DNA from 2 places in the Paenibacillus anseongensis genome. Region 1 is predicted to be linked to the other one. Evidence: riboswitches for the same ligand, from Rfam matches in the RefSeq annotation. Region 1 holds a riboswitch; the other holds the start of a gene.

Region 1 (4,925 bases):
TTGAAGGAGAGACTGGAAGCGGACTCCATCCATCCAAGGGATGCCAAGATGAGGCTGGCGAAGGAATATGTGCGTATGTATCATGGCGCGGAAGCAGCTCAAGAGGCAGAGCAGCATTTCATTACAGTCTTTCAGAAGAGAGCACTGCCGGAGGATATCGAAGAAATGCAGATCAGCGAGGAACTGCTCGATGCTGGCCAGATCTCCATTATTAAGCTGCTTGTAGCTATGAGGCTGCAGGCTTCCAACGCAGAGGCAAGACGCAGTATTGAGCAAGGCGCGGTGAAAATCAATGAAACGAAGATATTGAATATCCATGAGTTATTCCAGCCGCAGGATGGCGATATTGTTCAAGTAGGCAAACGAAAGTTTGTGAAAATCAAACGGGTGTAGTCATCGCCTAAAAAAAGGGCCTCTTGAACAGCGATATGCTGCTTCAAGAAGCCCTTCCTTCTATTATAGCCATTCTTTTTTACGGAATAAAATATACATGGCAATGCCTAGCACACCCATAAACGCTAAGACGAACTCATCGCCATGAGCGACATGGAGCCCTAGAATGTTATCAAAGTTCATTCCGAACACTCCTGTAATGAACGTCAACGGCATGAAAATAGTTGTCAGCGCGGTAAAAACACGCATGATATCATTCGCGCGGTTCGCCAGGCTGGATTGATATGCTTCTCGTAAGTTCCCCATCAGATCGCGGAGCGTATCGAACGTATCCACAATTTTGACGGCATTCTCATAAATGTCGCCAAAATATTTCTGGAGCTGGTGGTCAATCAACCTGAGATCCTTCTTGCCAAGCGTACCGATCACATCACGTTGTGGAACAAGCACTTTTTTGAGCCAGAGAATTTCCGAACGAAGTCCGATGATTTCATTCAAATGAGATTTTTTGGTCGCTACCAAAATATCTTCTTCCAGCTTTTCAATCTTGGCCTCGATACGGTCACCAACCGCAACGTAATTATCGACGACAAGATCGACTAGATGGTATAGGAAACGGTCGGCGCTGTTGACCTCCTCTTCCCAGAGAAACGGCTTTAAAGCGCGAAGTTCATTAATTTTTTGCCTAGTAACGGTAATAATGACATGTTTGCTAAGAAATAGATTAAGTCCACGAAGGAAAATTTCCTCATCATCAAAACGAATGCTATTTATAACGATAAAATAATGCGAATCATAAAATTCAATCTTAGGACGCTGTTCCTCTTCGCTCAAGCAGTCCTCCACGGCCAAATCATGTAGATGGAATAAAGGCTGAAGAAGTTCTAAATCCTCGATTCCTGCATCAATCCAATAAAAGCCTTGTTCTGGAGGTGTTAGTGCGACAGACACGTCTTCGACCAATGTGAAAATGCCATTCTGAACCCACCGTGTTTTCATCTGATCCACCCCTTTGCATGGAATCAGCCGGTTACGTTCATCATGTGCGCGAGACTACGAATGATGGAATAACCGACTGCATTCCTACACTATAAAATTTACAAAACTTGCAGGTGCTACTCCTCGGTTCCCCGTCCAAACGTATGCCCCCCTTTTGCGTCCGTGTCGAATAATACTTGTCTAGTATAACCCTTCATATACCCTGTTTCAAGCCAAAAAGTTTGGCGCCACAAGTAAGAATGCGCTCTAGATACTCTATGGATTCAGGGCTTGTTCGGTGTCAAAAAAAACCGCCATGAATTACATGGCGGCTTTCAAGATCTTGCCTTTCATTTCTTGATAAATATCAATCAGTTCAGGATTGCCTCGGAGCAGCAGATCTTCTTCACTCTCTGCTCCATAGACTCGGCATAATAAGGCAGCGGCATCCTCAGCTTGTTGCCTGGTTGGCTTCGATGTTTCAATTAAAGCGAAATATCGATTTAATGAAGCGAAAGCAGAGAAGTTATCCGAAGATGGTGCGGACATAATGGACCCCCTTTAATCGTTAGATAATGTAATCAGTTTGATATTTATTTAACCCTGTTTCGCGTTATTTAAACACCAAATCACGATACATTTCGTATCAATATTACCATAGATGGACAGCCTGATGCAATTTCTTTGTTTTGCAGGTTGTCAGGATCGGTTAATGTCTTGACTTTACTTTATTTTATAGTATGATGATTTTAATCGCATACGTTTCATTTTCTTATCAAGAGTAGGTGGAGGGACTAGCCCTATGACACCCGGCAACCGACAAACCTTTGCAAGCAAAGGGATGCACGGTGCTAATTCTTGCGGAACCGCTTGTAGAAAGCGAATCTGGGAGATAAGAGAAGGACATTGACAGTGACATTCCATGGCCTTTCTCTGATTCCAGAGAAGGCCATTTTTGCATTTTCATACACCCAAAATAAACCATGAAGAGGAGTGAACAGGATGCCGATCAAGATTCCTGACAACCTGCCTGCCAAAGAAATTTTAAACCAAGAGAACATCTTCACCATGGACGAATCTGTCGCGTATCACCAGGATATACGTCCACTTCGCATTGCTTTGTTAAATTTGATGCCTACTAAAGAAACGACCGAGACGCAATTGCTGCGCTTGATCGGGAATACGCCGCTGCAGGTGGAATTCGTTCTTCTGCATCCGAAAACTCATACTTCTAAGAACACCTCCGTTGAACACCTGGAGATGTTCTATAAAACTTTTGACGATATTAAAGAAGAAAAGCTGGACGGCATGATTATTACAGGCGCCCCAGTTGAACAGATGGAGTTTGAAGATGTGAATTACTGGGAGGAGTTGACGCAAATCCTGAATTGGAGCAAAGAAAACGTCACTTCAACCTTGCATATTTGCTGGGCAGCCCAAGCGGGCTTGTATCATCACTTCGGGGTTCGTAAATTTGCGCTGGACAACAAAATTTTCGGTGTATTCCCGCACACGGTAGAGGTGCCGAATACGAAGCTGCTTCGCGGTTTTGATGAAATTTTCCACGTGCCGCAATCGCGCCACACAGACGTTCGTCGTGATGACATTGAGCGATGTCCGGACCTGGAGATTTTATCCGAATCAGAGGAATCCGGTGTCTATATCGCGGCAACACGTGATGGCAAGCATATCTTCGTAACAGGACATTCCGAATATGACGCGAATTCATTGAAATGGGAATACGATCGGGATGTGAGCAAGGGACTTCCTATTGATATCCCCAAAAATTATTACCCCAACAATGATCCTAGCCGGCAGCCTTATAACACTTGGAGAGCTCATGCGAACCTGCTGTTCTCCAATTGGTTGAACTATTATGTGTACCAAGAAACGCCTTTTGAGCTTACCGCTAATATCAATGAAAGCCTGGCAAGTGCGTCACTTTAATTCGAACCCAAATCATGAGGAGGAACTCCCTTTGTTGAAAATCGAAAGTCGTCTCGCCCAAATTGGCTCCATCGAAGAACCTGTAACCGGAGCTGTCAGCTTCCCTGTTTATCAAGCTACTGCTTTCCGTCACCCGAAGCTCGGCCAAAGCACCGGATTTGACTACGCGCGTACCAAAAGCCCAACTCGTAAAGTGCTTGAGGATGCGATCGCGCAATTGGAATCCGGAGATGCGGGTTTCGCATGTTCATCCGGCATGGCAGCCCTGCAAACGGTTTTTGCCTACTTTAGCCAAGGCGATCACTTGATTGTTTCCTTGGATTTATATGGCGGTACGTACCGTCTGCTCGAGAAAATCATGTCGCGCTTCGGTGTAACGGCTACGTATGTAGATACGAACGATTTGGACGGTTTGGAAACTGCTTACCGCCCAAATACCAAAGGGCTGATCATTGAGACGCCGACGAATCCACTCATGATGATTACAGATATCGAGCTTGTATGTACATGGGCCCGTAAGAAAGGCATCGTGTCCATTGTCGATAACACGCTTTTAACTCCTTATTTACAGCGCCCCCTAGAACTGGGAGCAGACATTGTCGTTCACAGCGCGACCAAATATTTGGGAGGACACAACGACGTGCTTGCCGGTTTGATTGTGACCAAGGGCAAGGAGCTTTCAGAGCAAATGGCCTTCCTTCACAATTCGATTGGAGCCGTGCTTGGGCCGCAAGACAGCTGGCTTTTGATGAGAGGTATGAAGACGCTGGCGCTTCGTATGGAGCGTCATGAACAAAATGCAACAGCCATCGCAAACTTCCTGCTGGAGCACCCGCTCATCAGTGATGTTTACTACCCGGCACTGGAATCTCATCCAGGTCATGCCATTCAGAACAAACAATCGAGCGGAAACACAGGGATTTTCTCCTTCAAAGTGAAAGACGCCAGACTGGTTGAGCCGATTCTGCGTCACATTCAGCTTATCGCCTTCGCCGAGAGCTTGGGCGGCGTCGAATCGCTGATGACATATCCGGCTGTACAAACACATGCGGATATCCCGCTTGAAATTCGCCAGCAAATCGGTGTGGATGATCGCCTTCTGCGCTTCTCTGTCGGCATCGAGCATCAGGATGACCTTATCGCTGATTTGGCGAATGCGCTTAGCCAAGCACAAGCAGAATTAGAAGGAGAATCCCTGTAATGAGCCATTCACCGAACGATAAACGCAAGCCGCACGGCAAATTCGCTACTAAACTCATACATTTTGGCGCTGAGATTGATGAAGTAACAGGCGCTTCCAGCGTTCCTTTGTATCAAGCGTCAACTTTCCATCAAGCTGACTTGGAAGTTTCTCCGGAGTATGATTATACGCGTTCCGGGAACCCAACCCGTCAAGCTCTGGAAGACTACATTGCCCTACTCGAAGGAGGAACGCGCGGCTTCGCTTTTGCTTCCGGCATGGCCGCGATTTCCTCGGCCTTCATGCTTCTTTCACAAGGAGATCATGTGATTGTGACCGAAGACGTGTACGGTGGTACATACCGCTTGCTTACTACGATCATGAATCGGATGGGTGTCGAATCAACCTTTGTTGATATGACGGATAT
Region 2 (4,925 bases), on a different contig from region 1:
GTCCAATATTTAATGACGATTTTTCCTTGTGGAGAAGAAGCCGTATTGGCTGAACCTAAAGCAGCCTTGTCTCCCGCACCGCCTGTTCCGCATGCTGAAAGCATAATGACTGAACTTACCGCAAGAATCGATACGAATTTTTTCTTAAACATTTGTAGTTCCTCCCAATTTTTTAGTATGAATCCAAAAAGAAAGAAGCCTAAATCAACCGCCGACTTCAAGTCGGCCGCTAATCAGGCTTCTCCACTACTCCAACCTACAACTATTTACTTGTCTGGCTTCATCATAATCGCCGAGTATTAAATGAGTGTTAAGTAGTTATTAATATTATGAAAATTATTCCATTAACCAATATTCCGAATGATGTTTTCTTCTGTGGTATAGATCTCTCGCCATAAATCCGATTTCGAGGCAGATACCGCCGTTGCACCGTGTTTAAAGCCATCCATAACCTGGCTTCGTTCGTACACCAAACCGCCTGTAATAATAGGAAGGGTCGTGAACTTCTTAATCTCTCCGATCATTTGCGGAATTCGTGCCGGCATGACTTCAATGATGTCCGGCTCCACTTGAGCAAGACTTTTGAAAATGTTCTCCACGCCTTCCGTATCAACCAGGAAGAAGCGTTGAATGGCCAGCAAGCCCATTTTTTTCGCTGTTTTTACAACATTCGTTTTCGTCGTAATAATGCCGGTTGGTTTAATTACTTTGGCCAAGTAGTCCATACCATAAGAGTCGGTACTTAAACCGCCTATTTTCTCCAAGTGCAGAAAAACAGGCAGCTGGTGTTTATTGAACAAATCTACATAACCTTTGATGACGCCGATATGACCTGTTAAGAGAAATACGCCGCTTAATTGGTGTTTAAGCGATAAGGCGATTTCGATTTGTTTTGGTTCCTTGACGGAAGCCACCATGCGGTGCGTGCTTAATCTTTCAAAAAACATTCCGCCTTCATCCTGCTTAAGCTTTTTCATCCATCAAGACCTCCTCTGATCAGAAACTATCGTTGTTCCGCCTCTATTCGCAAAGAGATGATGCACGCCCGTTCTAAATCTGTCCCACGTGCGCTGGCATTATGTCTAAAATGTTTCATATTGTTATATAACATCTCAACATTCCCTATCAGGGCTGCATCCGTAAAATCAATCGCCGAAATACGAATTTCATCTTGCTCAACGTCCACAATTCGCAGACCATGCTGATCAAGACAAGCAGATAGTTGAACAAACGTCCAATTATTTTGCTTAACAATAGAATCAATGTGCGTATGCCCGTTAAAATAGATCCCTACGCCTTCTTTCTTGCTTAGGATCTTCCACATATCGATGCTTGGGTGAATGGAACCTTTATCTTTATCGGAATTGGTTGTCGTGTTATGTACCGGATGATGAGCAAAAACTAAGACAGGTTTCGTCCCCGATGCCGTTATGACCTCTTCAAACCATGCCAATTGCTCTACGTCAACCCAGCCTCCCCAGTCCTCAAAATCCATTTCTTTAGCGGTATCCAGGAATACAAGGATGGCTTTCTCATTTTCAACAGCGTGATAGCGAGGTTGTCCCGTTATTTCGAGAACTTCCCTTCTTGTTTGAGCATATAGATCATGGTTGCCCAAAGCATGGTAGAACGTTCTATCACTTTGTCGCAGCAAAGCATAGACTTCGCGAAGCTCCGAGGAATGCCCGTAATTCGTCAAATCTCCCAGTGAAATATGAGCGTCACCTTCCAATTCCAAAAAACGTCCCAGTAAAGTTTCATAGAATCCATTACGTGCTTCCAACCAACCTGGAATTGCTTCATCAATTTCGTGATAATGCAAATCTCCCATTACGACTAGCTTCATAAAGATCGCTCCTTCTTTCACTAAAATTTGATGTCATCTATCATCATCATAGTTAGCTTGTATTAAATTGATTAACTATTTCATTTATTAATTTTGTAAATATTTGACTTGAATTTTATTCTTGACAACAGAGTGCTTTGTAGTAATATTGAACGTAATCGAATAGGTTGATTTTTCTTATCAAGAGTAGGTGGAGGGACTAGCCCGATGATACCCGGCAACCGACAAACCTTTGTTAACAAAGGAATGCACGGTGCTAATTCTTGCGGAGACGCTGTGTTAGGCTAGCGAATCTGGGAGATAAGAGCGAGGCGATGACTTTGAATTCCTATGACCTTTCTCTGTTTCCGGAGAAGGTCATTTTTGCTTTTTCGAGCTATTACACTTGTTTAAGGATGTGACAAGATGTCAATCACAATGAATGAGAGAATGACGACAATTGAAACCGCCCAGTCTTGCCAGGATCGCCCCCCTCTTCAAATCGCTTTCCTGCAAGCAACAGTCAAGATTACCCGAATAGAATGTTTTCGATATGACCACGAACTTATCGCTAAGCTGCAGCTTGGGGACGGAGTCGATACGATCTATGGACTTCTTGCAATCTCCACGGATACGGGAGCTGTTGGCATCAAGGAATTTGCAATCCCTTCTGGAAGCCTGAAGTGCGATTTGACTACATGGGTTGCTCTTTTCCAGCGGATAAAAGGGCTGACTTTGACCGAAAGTATGGACTATACGCAGCTAAAACAAGCGGCATGGGGCCCCGTGAGAAAAGAGTTGATTGAGTCCGCTTTACAAGATCTAATTGAAAAAACAGAGCCTATCTCGCTAACAAACAAGGATCAAAAATATATCTTGGATCGGGCCTACTTATACAATTATTCACAATCGTATATCTCCTTTTAAACACATATGGACATTGAAAAAATACTTAAGTTGATTGAAGCCTCATTAGAAAGGAGTTCATCTTCTTGTCAAATACCGCCAAATCAAACAAAACCGGCCATCTATGGCTCATAACAGCTGTAGCTTTGGGGACGCTGCTTAACCCTTTGAACACAACCATGATTTCTGTCGCTTTTTCCAGGCTGCAGGAGGAGTTTCATGTCACGTATGCCTCGATTTCCTGGCTCATTGCAACCTACTATGTGGCTAGTGCGGTCGCACAGCCTGTCATGGGGAAGGTCGGCGATTTATTCGGCCGCAAAAAAATCTTCATGCTCGGACTCGCCCTCATCACCGTCTCCTCCATGCTGGCGCCACTTTCAACGAGCTTTGGCTGGCTGATGACGTTTCGTGTCATTCAAGCGATCGGCAGCTCCGCCCTATTCCCCAATGGCATGGGCATCATCCGCTCGGTCATCACGACGAATCAGGCGAGAGCGCTAAGTGTCATGTCGGTGTTCTCCTCCACCTCGGCGGCTCTAGGTCCATCGCTCGGAGGATTTTTGATCCAATATAGCGACTGGCCGTCTATTTTTCTCATTAATTTTCCGTTTATCGTCGTATCATTCGTACTCTCTCTTCGAATGATGCCTAAGGATGCACCACGGAAGCAATCAGGTGCAGGTTCTTTGGACATAACAGGCATCGTCTTTTTTACTGCGCTGATTTTTAGCTGGCTGTTCTTTTTCCTATCGTTCAAATCCGGGGTCAACTGGCTGCTGCTCCTGCTTAGTCTGGTGCTCAGCGTAGGCTTTTACTGGTATGAAGCCAAGCGAAAGCAGCCGTTTATTGATGTCCTGTTTCTAAAACGGAATGTCGATGTTTGCTTCGTTTATTTGCAATTCATTTTAGTCAATATTGTGTTCTATTCAATTATGTTTGGGATCCCTTCGTATTTGCAGCAGGTGCGGCATTACAATGGGCAAGAAGTAGGATTAATCATGCTGTCCATTTCAGGCTTCGGCATTCTCGTCACCCCCCTTGTGGGCAGGTGGATTGACCGTTCCGGTTCGCGAACTCCGCTGCTCGTCGGTACGCTATTCGTTGTGGCTGGAACCTCCATGCTGTTAACGATTCATGATAGCTCCACTGCGGTTTGGATTTTTATCTGCTTATCTGTGCTTGGCATCAGCAACGGGTTTCAGAATCTCGGACTGCAAACAGCCCTGTATTCTTACGTTACGACGGCAGAGACCGGCATTGCCTCGGGTATGTTCATGACTTCTCGTTTTATGGGAACCATATTATCTTCGAGCTTGCTCGGAACGGTTTTCAGCACGCAAATCACGACTGCGCACTTTCACAGTTTGATTATCGGGTGCGTGATCATCAGCGTGCTGATGCTTCTATTGTCCCTCCGCATGTTTCTTAGAGCGAGAAGCGGTACAGAGCAAGTACAGTCGCAATAAGGAGATGAACATGATGAATAATGGCAACGACCAAACGGTAACCCTGGGGATGGGGTGCTTCTGGAGCCCGGATGCTTTGTTCGGGCAGCTGGCCGGCATCACGAGAACACGTGTGGGTTTTGCCGGAGGAACGACAGAGAACCCCACCTATCGGCAGCTTGGGGACCACTCCGAGACCGTCGAAATGGACTTCGATTCCAGCATCGTGAGTTTGGAAGCCATCCTGCATGTGTTCTGGAGCAACCATAATCCGGTAAATATAAATGATTACAAAGGCCGGCAGTACCGATCTTTGGTCTTATATCGCGACCCCTCACAGTTGGATATCATTCGTAAGGTCATGGCGAACAGCGAGGAACAAGGAAAGGGTACGCCGGACACTGAGGTTGCTCCTTTTAAGGGCTTTTACCCTGCTGAGGACAGGCATCAGAAATATTATTTGAAACGCTATCCCGATGCCATCGACAAGTTGAGCACTCTTTTTCCAACTGAGGAGGCACTGACCAACGCAACCTTGGCTGCAAGATTAAATGGGCTGGCTAAAGGTTATACGAATAGGGATAGAATCATCAACGAAATCCGGACATGGCTGATTAGCGGTAAGGAGCAGGAAGAGATCATTCGACTTATTCGAGGGATAAAATGGTAAGGGAATGGAGAAAAGGCAGCCCATCTGATTGATGGGCTGCCTTTCTTTTTAGTTCGTATATGTATTTTTCACTCGT

Evidence for each region. A riboswitch is a leader RNA that binds a small molecule or an ion and turns the genes downstream of it on or off. The one in region 1 is predicted to bind S-adenosylmethionine.
Region 2: it holds a riboswitch for S-adenosylmethionine, as region 1 does, so the genes downstream of both, GON05_RS12225 (hypothetical protein) here and metA (homoserine O-acetyltransferase MetA) in region 1, are expected to answer to the same signal.

What each region holds. Positions count from the first base shown of each region.
Region 1 is NZ_WSEM01000012.1:119,850-124,774, reverse strand. It holds gene tyrS (tyrosine--tRNA ligase) at 1-393, shown strand, start outside; gene corA (magnesium/cobalt transporter CorA) at 457-1,392, opposite strand; gene GON05_RS12955 (hypothetical protein) at 1,693-1,920, opposite strand; SAM riboswitch class I at 2,141-2,270, shown strand; gene metA (homoserine O-acetyltransferase MetA) at 2,374-3,318, shown strand; gene GON05_RS12945 (aminotransferase class I/II-fold pyridoxal phosphate-dependent enzyme) at 3,353-4,519, shown strand; gene GON05_RS12940 (trans-sulfuration enzyme family protein) at 4,519-4,925, shown strand, end outside.
Region 2 is NZ_WSEM01000009.1:122,222-127,146, reverse strand. It holds gene GON05_RS12240 (ABC transporter substrate-binding protein) at 1-152, opposite strand, end outside; gene GON05_RS12235 (glycerol-3-phosphate responsive antiterminator) at 345-977, opposite strand; gene GON05_RS12230 (metallophosphoesterase family protein) at 1,004-1,846, opposite strand; SAM riboswitch class I at 2,021-2,153, shown strand; gene GON05_RS12225 (hypothetical protein) at 2,252-2,752, shown strand; gene GON05_RS12220 (MFS transporter) at 2,818-4,200, shown strand; gene GON05_RS12215 (peptide-methionine (S)-S-oxide reductase MsrA) at 4,214-4,849, shown strand; gene GON05_RS12210 (DUF2569 family protein) at 4,898-4,925, opposite strand, start outside.